2 regions of the Pseudomonas sp. TE24901 genome follow, and region 2 is predicted to be linked to the other one. Evidence: predicted binding sites of a transcription regulator. Region 2 holds the regulator's gene; the other holds the start of a gene.
What was found. The regulator FliA, encoded in region 2, starts transcription of late flagellar genes. The targets are predictions, from matches to a motif close to CTAAAGTTTNNNNNNNNNNNGCCGNTAA.

Region 1 (5,788 bases), on a different contig from region 2:
AGGGTATTACTCTTGGATTCCTGCGCCGCACCGTCAATGGTGTACTTGGCATTGACCGGCGGGCCGCCGACGACCGAGGTATTGGCTTGAAGGCCGCTGTTGCCGCCCAGGGTAATGTCTGTACCGGCACCGGTGTTGGTCGACGTCACAACCAGACGTGAACCGTTGGAGTCAGTCAGGATGTTGGCACTCAGGCCTGCGCTGCTGTACTGCGCGTTGATCGAGTCACGCACCTGTTGCAGCGTGGCACCCGGCGCAACACTGACCCCGTAGCTTTTACCCGACTGGGAAATTTCCAGGGTCGTTGCGGTAGTACCGCTGTTGACGACACTCTTGGCCCCAGCGGCATAATTCTGCGTGGAGATCTTTGAGGCCGTTGCCAACTGATTCACGACCAACAGGTAGCTACCGGCCGAAGCGCCGGCGCCCAGAGTAACCGTGGAAACGTTGTTATCCGAAGTCGTCGCCGTCAGGCCGCCAATACTGGCGTCCTTGGCCATGTTGTCCATGGCGCCGCGGAACGCATCGAGTGCCGCTTGAATCTTTCCGATCGAGGATAGCTGGGCGGTCTGCGTCTGCGTCTGCTTGTTGATCTGCGATTGCTTCGGCGCCTGCTCAGCGTTCACCAAGGCGGTCACGATCGACTGGGTATCAATGCCCGTTACCGGGCCGCTGATGGATATGTCACCCATGATGTTTTCTCCTGATCCGGGGCTGGCGCTTTATTGACGAACGACGCCTAAAGCAGCTACAGCAACAAAATTCATGCCAGCTCAGACTTTGGCGTCAAATAACAAGCTGCTGGCATCATGAAGGCTTTGTGCGAGTTTCAAGGCGGTTTCCGAAGGGATCTGACGGATCACCTCGCCGCTTTCGGTCGCAATCACCTTGACCACCACCTGATGGGTGGAGTCATCAATCGAAAAGTCCAGGTTGCGCTGGGCAGCCTGAACGAATTTGCGAATATCCGTGACCGCCTGTTCAAGGTCGGACGGTTTCGAGTCTTGCTGGGTTTGAGCCGCCACAGGCACAGGATCGACCTTGGCCTTCTGCGGGTCATTGCTCACGGGAGCAGGTGCGCTCTGCGGCGCCACTGCAGGATAAGACAGGTTCAACTTCACACTCATGTCCATGTCCAATCTCCTCATCACGCAAAAGACAAAAGGGCACGTAAACGCGCCCTTCCGTCATTCATCTACCGATGGCTATTACTGAAGCAGCTTCAGTACAGCGGACGGCAGTTGGTTGGCCTGGGACAGGATCGCAGTGGAAGCCTGTTGCAGGGTTTGTTGCTTGGTCAGCTGAGCAGTTTCAGCAGCGTAGTCAACGTCCTGGATCTGACCGCGAGCGGCGCTGGAGTTGTCTGCAATGCTCTGCAGGTTGGCAACGGTGTTGTCGAAACGGTTTTGAACAGCACCCAGGCCAGCACGCTGGGAGTCGATGTCGGAGATCGCTTGAGTGATCACGTCGATCGAGTTCTGTGCGTTGGCAGCAGTGGTGATGTCGGTGTTGTTAACGGTGGTTTTGGTGGAGTTGGCAGCAGTACCAGTTGCTGCGAACAGGCCCGTCACACCGGCGCCGCTCAGGGAGTAGCTGCTGGAGGAGTTCAGGGAAACTGCACCGGTAGCGATGATGGCAGTAGCAGCCAGAGCAACAGCAGTACCCGCGGTACCAGTACCGTCCAGAGTAGCAACCTTGACGCCTGCGATAGCACCGGCGTCGCCAGCGTTGAAGGTCAGGTTCTCACCGGTGTCGGACTTGACCGACAGCGCTTGAGTGGTCGAATCGTAGTTAACGCTGATGCCCAGTTTGGCAGCGTTGGACTTCAGCTGGTCAGCCAGGTCCGAAGTGCTGGTCACGCCGGTGAACTGCACTGCGGTACCGCTGCCGACTTGCAGGGTGAAGTTGGCGCTTGCTGGGGTTGCAGCAGCGATGGCAGCCGAGTCAACGGTGAACTGAGCAGTGGTGCTGGCAGTAGCAGCCAGGCCGCCTACAGCGCCGTTCATCTGAGCAGCGATCTGCTTGGCCGAAGCGCCAGCAGCGATGGTCACGCTCTTCGATTGGCCACCGCCGGTAACAGCGATCGCGCCGCCAGCAACGCCCGTTGCGCTTGGAGTAAGGCCTTGGCTCTTCAGTTGCTGCGAACCAATGTTGTTGGCTGCAACGTTACCGATGCTCATGTCGATAGTCTGGTTGGCGTTGGCGCCGACCTGGAAGGAAGTAGTACCGAAAGAACCGTCCAGCAGGTTCTTGCCACCGAAGGTGGTGGTGGTAGCGATACGGGTCAATTCAGCAGTCAGTGCTGCGTATTGAGCTTGGTTCGACTTACGGTCTTCAGCGCTTGGCGAGCCGTTGGCCGATTGCAGAGCCAGGGTACGCATGCTTTGCAGGATGTTGGTGGACTGCTGCATGGCGCCTTCAGCGGTCTGAGCAATCGAGCTACCGTCGTTGGCGTTTTTGATCGCAACGCCCAGGCCGTTGATCTGGCTGGTCAGACGGTTGGAGATTTGCAGGCCGGCCGCATCGTCTTTGGCGCTGTTGATACGCAGGCCGGAAGACAGACGCTGCATGGAAGTTTGCAGTGCGCCGGAGGCCTTGTTCAGGTTGTTCTGAACGGTCAACGAAGCAAGGTTAGTGTTTACTGTTAATGCCATGACGAAATCCTCGTGGGTGGTGTACTGCGGCTTCCGGCCCTGGCAACCGCCGGGTGTGGCCTAGAGAACCTTCGTAATAGTTATCGTCGTGAATGCACGTTGCTTGAGGACTTTTTTGAATATTTTTACTAGCACCGTGCCACCCCTTGTAATTCAAGCATTTACGATAGCCCAAACCCCCGCAATTGCTGGGTTTTCTGGCGCCAAATAAAAAACGCCCATGATTTTTCAATCATGGGCGTTTTTGTATGCGGCACGCTTTGGGCATCACGGGCGATAGAGAATCGCCGAACCCCACGACAGGCCCACGCCAAATCCGCTGATTGCCACGCGCTTCCAGTCGGCGTCCATCATGTGCTTTTCCAGCAGCAGTGGAATGCTCGACGACACGGTGTTGCCGGTCTCGACCATGTCCTTGATGAACTTCTCCACCGGCGCTTCTTCAAAACGTCGGGCCACGGCGTCGACAATCGCCGCACTGCCCTGGTGGATGCAGAACGCGTCGATCTCATCAGCCTTGAGGTCCGACTCATTGAGCAGCTCGTGCAAATGTGCCGGCACCTTGAGCAAGGCAAAGTTGAACACCTGGCGGCCGTTCATGAAAAACACACCATCGCTGACCTTCAAGTGCGGCGCGCCGGAACCGTCGGTGCCAAACTTCGATTTGCCGAGCAACCACGGCGCGTCTTCGCCCATCCAGGTGGCGGTGGCGGCATCGCCAAAGAGCATGGTGGTGTTGCGGTCTTCCGGATCGACGATCTTGGAGTACGGGTCTGCGGTGATCAGCAGGCCGTTTTTCAGGCCGGTGGCTTCCATGAAGCCCTTCATCGCGTAGATCCCGTAGACGTAGCCGGAGCAGCCCAGGGAGATATCGAACGCGGCCACGTGGGTCGGCAGGCCCAGCTTGTCCTGAACGATGGCAGCGGTATGCGGCAAGCCTTCTTCATCACCGTTCTGGGTCACGACGATCACGGCGTCGATGGACTCGCGCTTCAACTCCGGGTTGTTGGCAAACAAGGCGTTGACCGCCTCGACGCACAGATCGGAGGTTTCCTGCGCAGCATCCTTGCGCGGCAGGAACGCCGAACCGATCTTGCCGATGATGAATTCTTCATCCTTGGCGAATTTGGCACCCTGGGCGTAGTTGTCGACCCCGTCTGCCGGCACGTAACTGGCGATGCTTTTTATGCCAATCATTGTGGCTTCCCAATACTAAATAGCTGGAGAACACCCCTCGGGCTACGCCGGGGATGCTGACAATAAAGGGGATAACCCCGTAAAAATCTCGCTGAAAGCCGCCCCGCAAGGACCCTGTGACGACTTATCCTTTTCACACGATACAGTGAAGATGCGCTTTATGACTCACAGGTCACTCAATTTTGTGCGCTTTATGCAAAACCCTGCAACATTCCTGGCGCCAGAAACGACAACGGCCCACCCTGTCGCCAGGGTGGGCCGTTTGGTTTTGCGCCCTTTACATGCGGCTGAACAGGCTCAGCTGGGAGATTTTCACAAAGGCCAGTTGCGAGGCTTGCAGCATGGTTTGCTGCAAGGTCAGGTCGATAGCCGCCTGCCCCATGTCCACGTTCGCCAGTGACGACATGGTGGAGGTGTTGGCCAGACCCAGGCTGGTGTTCTCCTGGCTTTGGACATCCAGGGCGTTCTGCCGCGCCCCGATCGAGCCGCGTACCTGGTCGATCTGCGCCGTGGCGTTACCCAGGTTGGCGACGGAGGTGTTCAACACATCCTTGAGGTTGTTCTTGGCAACCTGATCGCCATCGGCCGGTGTCAGCAGGGCTTTGCGCAAATTGCCCAGGGTATCCAGGGCATTCATGTTCTTGTTGCTGGTGGCGCTGACCGAGAATTGGTCGCCCGCCCCCGGCGTGCCGCTGATGCCGAAGGTGACGCCGGCCGTGGTGATCGACGTCGCGCCCGCCGCGATGGTGCCGCTGGCAATCGCTTTGCTGTTGGCGCTGTAGGGCTGGGCGAACACCTGGTAATCGGTGCCGCTGGTGAACTTGATGACCGCGCCCGAGTTCGGGAAGGTGCTGGAGTACGCCGCCTGGTCCGTGACGCTGCCACCGGTCAACTGCGCCGTCGACGCATTGCTGGCCGTGCGCGAGACGCTGAAGCTGTCCGGCTTGCTTTCCAGCGTGAATTCCCTGCCCGCCACCAAGGCATCGGAAGGCGCGCCCGTCGAGACATTCGACCCCAGGTTCAGGGTGATATCGAACTTGACCCCACGCAGGTTGACGCTGGAAGCGCCCTCTTTGGTGGCATCGAACGTACCGTTGCCGGTGATCTCGGAGGTCACGTCGTTGCCGTCTTTGTCGGTGACGCTGTATTGGGTGCTGCTGGCGAAGGTCAGCTTGTAAGGCTGGCCATCGGCAAAATTCTTGGTGTAGGCCGTGCCGGAGGTGACCAGGCCCGCCGAGATCGAGACCTTGCCGTCATTGACCGTGGGCGGAATCACCGTCGCCTGGGTGCGACCGGCGTTGGTAGAACTCTCCAGCAACGTCTTGCCGGTGTCGCCTGCGGTGATCGACAGGTTGCTGCCCACTTGCAGGCTCAGCGGCGTCTCATCACCCTGATAGCTGTAGGTGCCGTCATTGTTGCGGGTGTACGGCGGCGTATCGGTCTTCGTGCCCGAGAACATGTAGTTGCCGTTGGAATCCTTGGAGTTGAGCAAGCCCAACACCTGATCCTCAATCGCGCCGACCTGGGCGGCGATTGCCTTGCGGTCATCATTGCTGAGCTGCATGTTACCGGCTTGCAACGCCAGGCCCTGCGCAGTCTGCATGGCGGTATTGATGCTCTGCAGCACGCTCTCTTCGTTGGTCAGCGAGTTTTGCAGGCTGGTGATGTTGCCGGTGTACTGGCCCAACATGTCTTTTTGCTGCTGCAGCAACAGCAACTGAGCGGCCGCCACAGGATCGTCCGCGGCGGTCTGTACACGCACGCCGGTCGTCGCCTGGTTCTGGGCCGCGACCACGCCAGAATAGTTCTTCTGATAATCGCTGGAGCTGGTGCTGAAATATTGCTCTGTAGAGATACGCATCGTTCCAGACTCCTTTAAAGGGCGTTGATCAGTGTGCTGAAGGTTTCTTGCGCGGCTTTGATGATCTGCGACGACG
Region 2 (12,757 bases):
GGCTGGCGTCGGTCTTGGCCAAGGCCATGGCTTCGGCCACGTCGCGCAGGGTGCCGTCGCCGCCGCCGGCGATGATATGGGTGTAGTTGCCTTCCAGGGCTTCGTTGACCAGGCGTTGGGCATCGCCGCCTTCCCAGGTCACCCGTACTGCCAGCTCCCAACCTTGTTCACGCCGGGCTTGCACGGCGGCGCGTACGTCCTCGTTCAGGGCTTGCTTGCCGTGGAGGATGAGTAGGGCTTTGGGGGTGGTCATGGGGTGAATCTCCTGATTCGAAGGTGCTTGGAGGATGTGGACCTTTGGGGAGGGGGATTGGTTTGGTTTACCGGGTGTATATCCGTTATTTAGGTAACGGCTGGTATGGGTTCCGCCCTTACGGCGGGTCACTTTGGAAAAGCCCCAAAGTAACCAAAGGGCTCTTGCCCCAACACTCGGCACCTCGCTCACGCTCGGTGTGCCCGTAATCCGACAGTGATTTGGGGGGCCGCCGCCACGCGCCATCCATGGCGCGGGGCGGCTAAACCGGCATCCCTGCCGGTTTACTCCCCAAATCCCTGCCGAATTCCGGCCAGCGTGTTTGACGGGGCGCTTCAGATCAAAATCAAAAGCACAGCGGCCTGACAGCCGGCTTGAGTGGTGTAGATCAAGAGCGAAGAGCTATCGCTGGTTTGATTGGGCTTGTGGGTGTACCGAGATGCCTGACGCGGCGCCATCACTGTGGGAGCTGGCTTGCCTGCGATGGCATCAACGCGGTGTACCTGATTCACCGCAGTGTCTGCATCGCCGGCAAGCCAGCTCCTACACGTATCCGCTTTTGATCTAACCACTCAGGTCGGCTACTAGGCCGCCGTGCTCTTGCTTTTGATTTTGATCTGGGGCGCCCCGTCAAACACGCTGGCCGAACGCAGGCTTTGGAGCGTGGGTAACCCGGCAGGACGCCGGGTTAGCCGCGCTGGGCCAAGGATGGCCCATCGCGGCGGCCCACGCTCCAAAGCCTTCGTTCGGGCACACCGAGCCTAAGCGAGGTGCCGAGTGTTGGGGCAAGAGCGTTTTGCTTACTTTTGCGCTCTTCAAAAGTGAGCCGCTGTAAGAGCGGAACCATAAGACGCCGTTACCTAAATAACGGATATGTACACCGTCAACTCTTGTGAAGCTTACTCATCAGTTGCGCCTCAGCCTGAGTCAACCCACAAGACTGCGTCAACTCATCCACCGTCGCCCCCATCCCCACCAATTTCGCCGCCTGCGCAAACGAAAGGCTGGAAGGATCACGCTGTTCCAACTGCGCCAACTTGTCCGGCAATGGCCCCAGGATCGCGCGCAACTCGTGCACCTCGTCCCCCACCTTCACCGCACTCTGCTGGAAGTGATCAACCCGCTTGGCCAACTCCACCAGGCGTCGGTCTCGCACGGCATCACGCTCGGCCTGCTGCAAAGCCAATTCCCGCTGCTGACGCACATAACGCAGCACAAATGCCAGCGTCCCGGCCCACAACAGGGCCAGGACGATCACCGCCGCCTCAAAGAACAATCAGATGCTCTCCAGTTCCGACCATTCTTCTTCGCTCATCATCTTGTCCAGCTCAACCAGAATCAGCAGCTCGCCGTTCTTGTTGCACACGCCCTGGATAAACTTGGCGGATTCTTCGTTACCCACGTTCGGCGCGGTTTCCACTTCCGATTGGCGCAGGTAGACCACTTCGGCCACGCTGTCGACCATGATCCCGACCACTTGCTTGTCGGCTTCGATGATGACGATACGGGTGTTGTCGTTGACTTCAGTCGGCACCAGGCCAAAGCGCTGGCGGGTGTCGATCACCGTCACCACGTTGCCGCGCAGGTTGATGATACCCAGCACGTAGCTTGGGGCACCCGGTACCGGCGCGATCTCGGTGTAGCGCAGCACTTCCTGCACGCGCATCACGTTGATGCCATAGGACTCGTTGTCCAGTTTGAAGGTCACCCATTGCAGGATCGGATCATCCAAACCTTGTGCGGACGCTGATTTATTCATACCCCTGACCCCTTCAAATGCCGCATGACACGGCGTGTGTGCTTCATTGGCCGCATTCGCATGCGACCCTTATTGTTCAATCAACTGTGTTTGTTCAGTGGCATCGACTTGACGGCGCCGCTGGCGATCAGCTCGGCCAGCTCGGCGACGTCAAGCAACGCGCACATGTGTTCGATCACGGTGCCCGCCAGCCACGGCCGTTGGCCCCGGTGGCTGCGCCATTTGATTTCGTTCGGGTCCAGGCGCAACGAGCGGCTGACTTGATGCACCGCCAGCCCCCACTCGTAGCCCTGCACCGAGATCACGTACTGCAAGCCCTGGCGGAAGTCATCGCGGTAGCGGTCGGGCATGACCCAACGCGCGGTATCGAGGACTTTCAAGTTGCCCGCCTGGCTCGGCAGGATGCCGAGGAACCACTCCGGTTGCCCGAACAGCGGTGTCAGTTCCTGGCCTTCCAGCGAATAGATCGAACCCAGGCACACCAGCGGCACGGCCAGGGTCAGACCAGCGACATCGAACAGCAGGCACTCGAACGGCTCGGCCGCCCAGGACGGTCGGTCGTCGCCCGTCACCGGTGGCGGCGTGATGCTCGGTGGCAGGTGCACCTCGACCACGGGCGCTACCGGCGCCACCACCACGGGGACGATCGGCACCACGACCGGGGCGACAACCACCTGGGCGTCACGCGCTTGTTCTTCCAACACGGCCAGCTGGAATTCATCCAACGTGCTGTCTGGTTCGACGGCCGGCTCCAGCACCAGGATCGGTTCGGGCAGTTCTTCCGCGGTCGCATCCTGCAGCAAGGCATCCAGGTAGGATTCCAGCGCCAGTTGCGGCCGGGTCTTGAGTTCGACGGGACGGTTCATCACGCCACCTGCGCCACAAGCTGCTGGGACAGCAGGTGCTTGAGCAACGCCCGGTAGGCCAGCACGCCACGGCTTTTCGGGTCGAACTGCGACGGCGCGAGGCCTGCGCGGCTGGCGTCACGCAGGCGCGTGTCCACCGGGATGTAGCCGTTCCAGATGGTGTCCGGGTAGGCATCGCGCAACACGCGCAGCGTACCGAGGGACGCCTGGGTGCGGCGGTCGAACAAGGTCGGCACGATGCTGAACGGCAGCGCCTGCTTGCGCGAGCGGTTGATCATCGCCAGGGTGCTGACCATGCGTTCCAGGCCTTTGACGGCCAGGTGCTCGGTCTGCACCGGGATCACCAACTGCTGGCTGGCTGCCAAGGCGTTGACCATCAACACGCCCAGCAACGGCGGGCTGTCGATGATTGCGTAGTCGAAGTCCTGCCACAATTGCGCCAGGGTCTTGGCGATCACCAGGCCCAGGCCGCTCTGCCCCGGCGACTGGCGCTCAAGGGTGGCCAGGGCGGTGCTGGACGGCAGCAGGGAAATGCTTTCATTGCTGGTGGGCAGCAGCAGTTGCCCCGGCAAGTCGGCCGGTACGCTGCCCTTGTGCAGGAACAGGTCGTAGTTGCTGTGTTCCAGCGCATCCGGGTCGTAGCCGAAATAGCTGGTCATGGAGCCGTGGGGGTCCAGGTCGACCACAACCACACGCTTGCCCGCCTCGGCCAGCAAGCCGGCTAAGGCGATGGAGGTGGTGGTCTTGCCGACCCCACCTTTTTGATTGGCAACTGCCCAGACTCTCATTCGGTTGGTTCCTCCCGGTGGGCACAGGCGCGACCGAGACATTGCATAGGGTTATTGAGCCGGTGACGGAGAATTGACGTTGCCCGAACGAACCGGCGGCTTTGCAGGGGCCGGTGCAGTTTGTGTGCCAGCCCGCTTCAACGCCGCATCCGGTGTCGCATTTGCCGTTCCCGTGCCCGTCAGACTGCGGCGCACATCCAGGTTGCGCGACACCACCAGCACCACGCGACGGTTCTTCGCACGGCCCTCGGCCGTGGCGTTATTGGCCACCGGCTGGAACTCACCATAGCCCACCGACGCCAGGCGCCCCGGGTTCACGCCCTGCATCGCGAGCATGCGCACGATGCTTGCCGCACGCGCCGAAGACAGCTCCCAGTTGGTCGGGTACTGCGCGGTGCTGATGGGGAAATTGTCGGTAAAGCCTTCCACGTGGATCGGGTTTTCGAACGGCTTGAGGATCGCCGCCACCTTGTCGATGATGGTGAACGCCTGGTCGCTGGGCATCGCGTCGGCACTGGCGAACAACAGGCTGGAATTGAGTTCGATCTCCACCCACAACTCATTGCCGCGCACGGTCATCTGGTTGGAGCTGATCAGGTCGCCAAAGGCGGCGCTGATGTCATCGGCGATGCTTTTCAGCGGGTCGCTGGTGCCGCCTACACCGGCTGCGGTTTCATCGCTGTCGTTGACCAGCGGCTTGGCCGGGGTCACAGTCTTGGGCCGTTCTTCACCAATGGGTATCGGCTTGAGGGCGCGGTCGGCATCGTTGAACACGCCGATCAGCGCCTGGGAAATGACTTTGTACTTGCCTTCGTTAATCGACGAAATGGAATACATCACCACGAAAAACGCGAACAGCAAGGTGATGAAGTCCGCATAGGACACCAGCCACCGCTCGTGGTTGACGTGTTCTTCAGGTTCGCGACGGCGACGGCTCATAGTCGATACCCCCCATCAATCCATGAAGCCCTGGAGCTTCAATTCGATGGAGCGCGGGTTCTCACCTTCGGCAATCGACAAAATACCTTCGAGCAACATCTCGCGATAACGCGACTGGCGCATGGCAATCGACTTGAGCTTGCTCGCCACCGGCAACAACACCAGGTTGGCACTGGCCACACCGTAGATGGTGGCGACAAACGCCACGGCAATGCCACTGCCCAGCTGCGAAGGGTCGGCCAGGTTGCCCATCACGTGGATCAGGCCCATCACCGCACCGATGATGCCGATGGTCGGCGCATAGCCGCCCATGCTTTCAAAGACTTTGGCGGCGTTGATGTCGCGGCTTTCCTGGGTGTAGAAATCCACTTCCAGGATGCTGCGGATCGCTTCCGGTTCGGCGCCGTCCACCAGCAACTGCAGGCCTTTGCGCGCGTAGCTGTCGGGCTCCGCATCGGCCACGCCTTCGAGGCCCAGCAGGCCTTCCTTGCGCGCGGTGAGGCTCCAGTTGACCACGCGGTCGATGCCGCCTGGCAGGTCAACGCGGGGTGGGAAGATGATCCACACCAGGATCTGCATGGCGCGCTTGAACGAGCTCAGCGGCGATTGCAACAGTGCCGCGCCCACGGTGCCGCCGATCACGATCAGCGCGGCCGGGCCGTTGGCCAAGGCGCCGAGGTGGCCGCCTTCGAGGTAGTTGCCGCCGATGATCGCGACGAACGCCATGATGATGCCGATCAGGCTCAAGACATCCATCAGAGGCAGGCCTCCACCAGATGCTTGCCGATGTCGTCCAGGCTGTAGACCGCATCGGCCAGGTCAGCCTTGACGATGGCCATGGGCATGCCATAGATCACACAGCTGGCTTCGTCCTGGGCCCAGATGGCGCTGCCGCCCTGCTTGAGCAGGCGCGCGCCTTCGCGGCCGTCGGCGCCCATGCCGGTGAGCACCACCGCCAGAACTTTGTCGCCGTAGGACTTGGCTGCCGAACCGAAGGTGATATCCACGCACGGCTTGTAGTTGAGGCGCTCATCACCCGGCAGGATTTTGATCGCGCCACGGCCGTCCACCATCATCTGCTTGCCGCCCGGGGCCAGCAGCGCCAGGCCAGGACGCAGGATGTCGCCATCCTCGGCTTCCTTGACGCTGATGCGGCACAGCTTGTCCAGGCGCTCGGCGAAGGCCTTGGTGAACGCAGCCGGCATGTGTTGCACCAGCACGATCGGTGCCGGGAAGTTGGCCGGCAGTTGGGTCAGCACACGTTGCAGGGCAACCGGGCCGCCCGTGGACGTGCCGATGGCCACCAGTTTGTAGGCTTTGCGCTTGGGCGCAGGCGAATGAGCGGCAGCCGGCGCAGCAGCCCGCACCGGCGCAGGCGCCACAGGGCGCGCGACCGGTGCCGGCGCAGGACGCCCGAACGAACTGGTCGGGGCCGCTGCGGGAGCCGGTGTCGGCGTTGGCGCCGGGGTGCTGAACAGGCTGCGACGGTTACTGCGGGAAATGCTGTGCACCTTCTCGCACAGCATCTGCTTGACCTTCTCGGGGTTGCGCGAGATGTCTTCGAAGTTCTTCGGCAGGAAGTCCACCGCGCCGGCGTCCAGCGCATCCAGGGTGACCCGGGCGCCTTCGTGGGTCAGCGAGGAGAACATCAACACCGGGGTCGGGCAGCGTTGCATGATGTGCCGGACTGCGGTGATGCCATCCATCATCGGCATCTCGTAGTCCATGGTGATCACGTCCGGCTTCAACGCAATGGCTTGATCAATCGCCTCTTTGCCGTTGGTGGCCGTGCCGACCACCTGGATCGTTGGATCGGCGGAAAGAATTTCCGAGACGCGGCGGCGGAAGAAACCCGAATCGTCCACCACCAGGACCTTGACTGCCATAAACACTCCGTTAGGCGGGGCGGGCAATACCGCCCTGCCCCACCAGAATCAAATACGCCGAGCGGCGTAACGCTTGAGCATGCTCGGAACATCGAGAATCAGCGCGATCCGGCCGTCACCGGTGATGGTCGCACCCGACATGCCCGGGGTTCCCTGCAGCATTTTGCCCAAAGGCTTGATGACCACTTCTTCCTGGCCCACCAGTTGATCGACCACAAAGCCGATACGCTGGGTGCCCACGGAGAGAATCACCACATGGCCTTCGCGCTGCTCTTCATGCTTGGCCGATGCCACCAGCCAGCGCTTGAGGTAGAACAGTGGCAACGCCTTGTCGCGCACGATTACCACTTCCTGGCCGTCCACCACGTTGGTGCGCGACAGGTCGAGGTGGAAGATCTCGTTGACGTTGACCAGCGGGAAGGCGAACGCCTGGTTGCCCAGCATCACCATCAGGGTCGGCATGATCGCCAAGGTCAACGGCACCTTGATCACGATCTTCGAGCCCTGGCCCTTGGTCGAGTAAATGTTGATCGAGCCATTGAGCTGGCTGATCTTAGTCTTCACCACGTCCATGCCCACGCCACGGCCGGACACGTCGGAGATCTCGGTCTTGGTCGAGAAGCCCGGGGCGAAGATCAGGTTGTAGCACTCGGTGTCGGTCAGGCGGTCGGCGGCGTCCTTGTCCATCACGCCACGCTTGACCGCGATATTGCGCAAAATGGTCGGGTCCATGCCCTTGCCGTCGTCGGTAATCGATAGCAGGATGTGGTCGCCTTCCTGCTCGGCGGCCAGGACCACCTTGCCGTTGCGCGACTTGCCTGCGGCTTCGCGCTCTTCCGGGGTTTCCACGCCATGGTCGACAGCGTTGCGCACCAAGTGGACCAGCGGGTCGGCCAGGGCCTCGACCAGGTTTTTGTCGAGGTCGGTTTCTTCACCCACCAGTTCCAGGTTGATTTCTTTCTTGAGCTGGCGCGCCAGGTCGCGAACCAGACGCGGGAAGCGGCCGAAGACTTTCTTGATCGGCTGCATGCGCGTCTTCATCACGGCGGTCTGCAGGTCGGCGGTGACCACATCAAGGTTCGACACGGCCTTTTGCATGGCTTCATCGCCACTGCTCAGGCCCAGGCGCACCAGGCGGTTACGCACCAGCACCAGTTCGCCGACCATGTTCATGATGTCGTCCAGGCGCGCGGTATCAACCCGCACGGTGGTTTCGGCTTCACTGACAGGCTTGTCGGCCACCGGCGCGGCGGCCGCCCGTGCAGGCGCTGGTGCAGCAGCGGCTGCAGGGGCCGGGGCTGGCTTGGCGGCGGGCGCGGCGGCTTTGGCGGCCACCGGTGCGGCCGTCGCCACCGCAGCGGCCGGGGCCACTTCGGAGAACTTGCCTTTGCCGTGCAACTCGTCGAGCAGGGATTCGAATTCGTGATCGGAAATCAGCCCGTCGTCGGCCGGCGCGGCACTGGCGGCCGGCGCGGCGGCGGTTGCGGCGACTTCCGGCAAGGCGTCGGCCACAAAGGTGCCCTTGCCGTGCAGTTGGTCGAGCAACGCTTCGAATTCGTCGTCGGTAATGTCGGTGTTGGCTGACGCAGCCGGCGCTTCAGGCGCGGCGGCAGGCGCCACGGCGTCGGCGGCGAACTGGCCTTTGCCGTGCAACTGGTCGAGCAGTGACTCGAACTCGGCGTCGGTGATGTCTTCGCTGGTCGGTGCCGCGACTTCAGCCGCCGGAGCAGCCGGGGCCTCAGCCTCGGCCTTGACGGCACTGAGGGAGTTGAGCAGTTGTTCGAACTCGCTGTCCGTCACATCCGGCTCGGCTTCCACCACAGGCTCGGGCGCCGCAGCCGCAACGGGTGCGGCCGAGGTGTCGGCAGGCTCTGCCAGGCGCGCCAGGGCGGCCAGCAGTTCCGGGGTGGCGGCAGTGATCGGTGCACGGTCGCGCACTTCGCTGAACATGCCGTTGACCGCATCCAGTGCTTCGAGAATCACGTCCATCAATTCCGAGTCAACGTGACGCTCACCCTTGCGCAGGATGTCGAACACGTTCTCGGCGATGTGGCAGCACTCCACCAGCTCATGGAGCTGGAGGAAGCCGGCGCCCCCTTTTACAGTGTGAAAACCGCGAAAAATTGCATTGAGCAGGTTCGCATCATCCGGTCGGCTTTCCAGCTCGACCAGTTGCTCGGACAACTGCTCTAAAATTTCGCCGGCCTCTACAAGGAAATCCTGAAGGATTTCTTCATCGGCGCCGAAGCTCATGTGGGTGCTCCTTAGAAGCCTAAACTGGATAACAGGTCATCAACATCATCTTGACCCGATACAACGTCTTCACGTTTATCGGCATGAATCTGCGGACCTTCACCCTTGGCGAGATGTTTTTGTGGATCTTTTTCCGAGAGGATCGCTGCGCGGTCATGTTCGATACCGGCAAAGCGGTCAACCTGGCCTGCCATAAGCACCAATTTGAGCAAGTTGCTTTCCACTTCGGTGACCAATTGGGTCACACGCTTGATCACCTGGCCGGTGAGGTCCTGGTAATCCTGGGCCAGCAGAATGTCGTTGAGGTTGCTGGAAACCGTGCGGTTTTCCTGCTCGCTGCGCGACAGAAAGCCGTCGACCCGACGCGCCAATTCACGAAACTCTTCCGCGCCCACTTCCCGACGCATGAAGCGGCCCCAGTCAACGCTGAGGGCCTGGGCTTCATTGGCCATGCCATTGACCAGGGGCGTGGCGTTCTCCACCAGGTCCATGGTGCGGTTGGCCGCCGCCTCGGTCAGCCTGACCACGTAGGACAGGCGTTCGGTGGCATCGGTGATTTGCGAAATCTCTTCGGCCTGGGGCATGTGCGGGTCAATCTGGAAATTGACGATCGCACTGTGCAGCTCGCGCGTGAGCTTGCCCACTTCCTGGTACAGGCCGCGGTCACGGGTCTGGTTGAGCTCATGGATTAACTGCACCGCGTCGCCGAACTGGCCTTTTTCAAGGCTGTCGACCAACTGGTGAGCATGCTTTTTCAGGGTCGACTCGAAGTCTCCCTGTGACGTTTCTTTATGCTCCATAGCTCCCCCGTGGCAGCATCAATGACCGATGCGTTCGAAGATTTTCTCGATCTTCTCTTTCAAGGCCAGCGCAGTGAATGGCTTGACCACGTAACCGTTTACCCCGGCTTGGGCGGCTTCGATGATCTGCTCACGCTTGGCTTCGGCGGTCACCATCAGCACAGGCAGGCTGCGCAGTTTTTCATCAGCACGCACGTGGCGCAGCAAATCGATACCGGTCATGCCCGGCATGTTCCAGTCGGTTACCAGAAAGTCGATGCTCCCGCTGTTGAGGATCGGAATCGCTGTAATGCCGTCATCCGCCTCGACCGTGTTTGTGAACCCAAGGTCACGCAACAGGTTTTTTATGATCCGCCGCATCGTTGAGAAGTCATCAACGATGAGGATTTTCATGTTCTTGTCCAATTCGACCTCCAAGCAGTCTTAAACGCGCCCAGCACCTGGACGCGCCATTTCAATCAACAGGCGTTACACAAAAAGGACTGCCCAGGGCACCACGGTACGAACCCGCGAAAGCGATGGCTTTCACGGTAGCGTCTGCAGTGTCCCCACACTGCCTGTCAGCGCGCGCGCCACTCTCCCAACCGCCCCCGCAAGCGGGCTGCGCACTGGCTGTGCAGCTGGCTGACACGCGATTCGCTGACCCCCAGGACCTCACCGATTTCCTTGAGGTTCAGCTCTTCGTCGTAGTACAGCGCCAACACCAGTCGCTCACGCTCCGGCAAATTGGCGATCGCGTCCGCCAACGCACCCTGGAAGCGTTCATCTTCCAGGTCACGCGACGGCTCCAGATGTGCACTCGCGCCGTCCTCGTGCAGCCCTTCGTGTTCGCCGTCCTGCAACAGGTCGTCGAAACTGAACAGGCGGCTGCCCAAGGTATCGTTCAAAATCCCGTAGTAATCATCGAGACTCAATTGGAGTTCGGCCGCAACTTCATGATCTTTAGCGTCACGACCGGTTTTTGCTTCAATTGCGCGAATTGCATCACTGACCATGCGCGTATTGCGGTGCACCGAACGCGGTGCCCAATCGCCTTTGCGCACTTCATCGAGCATTGCGCCACGAATACGGATACCCGCATACGTCTCGAAACTTGCACCCTTGCTCGCGTCGTATTTGGTCGACACTTCGAGCAGGCCGATCATGCCGGCCTGGATCAGGTCTTCGACCTGGACGCTGGCCGGCAGGCGTGCCAGCAGGTGATAGGCGATACGCTTGACCAACGGCGCGTAGCGCTCGATCAACTCGCCCTGGCTGTCACGGGCAGACTTCTTGTACGCGTTGTAGCCAGTCGCTGTCATAGCACGGGTCCTGCGCTCGTCTGATGCACCAATCGCTCGACGAAAAACTCCAGATGCCCCCGTGGGTTGGCGGGCAACGGCCAGGTATCGACCTTCTGGGCAATGGCCTTGAACGCCAGTGCGCACTTCGAACGAGGGAACGCTTCATAGACCGCACGCTGCTTTTGCACGGCCTTGCGCACACACTCGTCATAAGGAACTGCGCCGACGTATTGTAAGGCGACATCGAGGAAGCGATCCGTGACCTTGGTCAACTTGGCGAACAGGTTTCGCCCTTCCTGCGGGCTTTGGGCCATGTTGGCCAGCACGCGGAAGCGGTTCATGCCGTAGTCACGGTTAAGCAGTTTGATCAGGGCGTAGGCGTCGGTGATCGAGGTGGGTTCGTCGCAGACCACCAGCAGCACTTCTTGCGCTGCGCGCACGAAGCTGACCACGGACTCGCCGATCCCGGCGGCGGTGTCGATCACCAGCACGTCGAGGTTGTCGCCGATATCGCTGAAGGCCTGGATCAGGCCGGCATGCTGCGCCGGGCTCAGGTGCACCATGCTCTGGGTGCCCGAGGCGGCCGGCACGATCCGAATGCCACCGGGGCCCTGGAGCAGCACATCGCGCAGCTCACAACGGCCTTCGATCACATCGGCGAGGGTGTGTTTGGGTGTCAGCCCCAGCAGAACGTCGACGTTCGCCAACCCCAGGTCAGCATCCAGCAGCATGACGCGACGGCCAAGCTCTGCCAGGGCCAGGGACAAATTCACTGACACGTTAGTTTTCCCGACGCCACCTTTGCCGCCGGTCACCGCGATCACCTGTACGGGATGCATGCTGCCCATTTTATTTCTTTACCTTGTCTTGCTTAGACGCAGGCTACATGGCTTGGCCGCGTGAATCGCTTGCAGACCATCGATGTAGATACATTTCACGGTGTTCATGCTGCCCTCAACCGACCCGTTTTGCCGGGTTGTGGTAAAGGTCAGCGAACATATCGGCCATCGCTTCCTCGCTAGGCTCTTCTTGCATTTGCACGCTGACTGCACGGCTGACCAGCTGATGACGGCGCGGCAGATGCAGATCATCCGGGATCCGCGGCCCGTCGGTCAGGTAGGCAACCGGCAATTCGTGGCTGATGGCCAGGCTCAACACCTCGCCCAGACTCGCCGTTTCATCGAGTTTAGTCAGGATGCAACCGGCCAGGCCGCAGCGCTTGTAGCTATGATACGCAGCGGTAAGAACCTGTTTCTGGCTAGTGGTTGCAAGCACCAGGTAATTCTTCGACTTGATGCCACGCCCGGCCAGGCTTTCCAGCTGCATGCGCAACGCCGGGTCGCTGGCTTGCAGGCCAGCGGTATCGATCAATACCACGCGCTTGCGCAGCAGTGGGTCGAGGGCGTTGGCCAGGGACTGGCCCGGGTCGACGTGGGTCACCGACACATTGAGAATACGCCCCAGGGTCTTGAGCTGCTCCTGGGCACCAATACGGTAGCTGTCCATGCTCACCAGCGCGATGTTCTGCGCGCCGTACTTGAGCACGTAACGCGCGGCCAGTTTGGCCAGGGTGGTGGTCTTGCCCATGCCGGCAGGGCCGACCATGGCGATCACACCGCCCTCTTCCAGGGGCTCGATTTCCGGGGTGACGATCATGCGCGCCAGGTGGGCCAGCAACATGCGCCAGGCCTGGCGAGGTTCTTCGACTTCGGCGGTCAGGGCCAGCAGGTCGCGGGACAACGGGCCGGACAAGCCGATACGTTGCAGGCGGCGCCACAGGTTGGCCTGTTGCGGCTTGCTGCCTTGCAACTGGGTCCAGGCCAGGGAGCCCAGCTGGACTTCCAGCAGCTCACGCAGGCCATTGAGTTCAAAACGCATCGAGTCAAACACACGCGGGTCGACTGCCGGCGCCGGGGCTGGCGCGGCAGGA

Region 1: the regulator FliA is predicted to act here: its motif matches at 2,735-2,762, upstream of ACVWVP_RS15275 (flagellin N-terminal helical domain-containing protein).

The regions. Positions count from the first base shown of each region.
Region 1 is NZ_JBSSAF010000007.1:14,546-20,333, forward strand. Features, by position in the region: gene fliD (flagellar filament capping protein FliD) at 1-692, opposite strand, end outside; gene ACVWVP_RS15270 (flagellar protein FlaG) at 774-1,133, opposite strand; gene ACVWVP_RS15275 (flagellin N-terminal helical domain-containing protein) at 1,209-2,654, opposite strand; gene ACVWVP_RS15280 (ketoacyl-ACP synthase III) at 2,922-3,851, opposite strand; gene ACVWVP_RS15285 (flagellar hook-associated protein 3) at 4,129-5,712, opposite strand; gene flgK (flagellar hook-associated protein FlgK) at 5,727-5,788, opposite strand, start outside.
Region 2 is NZ_JBSSAF010000006.1:10,082-22,838, reverse strand. Features, by position in the region: gene yegS (lipid kinase YegS) at 1-253, opposite strand, end outside; gene ACVWVP_RS13215 (DUF2802 domain-containing protein) at 1,137-1,529, opposite strand; gene ACVWVP_RS13210 (chemotaxis protein CheW) at 1,530-2,012, opposite strand; gene ACVWVP_RS13205 (CheW domain-containing protein) at 2,093-2,878, opposite strand; gene ACVWVP_RS13200 (ParA family protein) at 2,878-3,666, opposite strand; gene motD (flagellar motor protein MotD) at 3,718-4,605, opposite strand; gene ACVWVP_RS13190 (flagellar motor protein) at 4,621-5,361, opposite strand; gene ACVWVP_RS13185 (protein-glutamate methylesterase/protein-glutamine glutaminase) at 5,361-6,491, opposite strand; gene ACVWVP_RS13180 (chemotaxis protein CheA) at 6,540-8,744, opposite strand; gene ACVWVP_RS13175 (protein phosphatase CheZ) at 8,756-9,544, opposite strand; gene ACVWVP_RS13170 (chemotaxis response regulator CheY) at 9,563-9,937, opposite strand; gene fliA (RNA polymerase sigma factor FliA) at 10,105-10,845, opposite strand; gene fleN (flagellar synthesis regulator FleN) at 10,842-11,675, opposite strand; gene flhF (flagellar biosynthesis protein FlhF) at 11,782-12,757, opposite strand, start outside.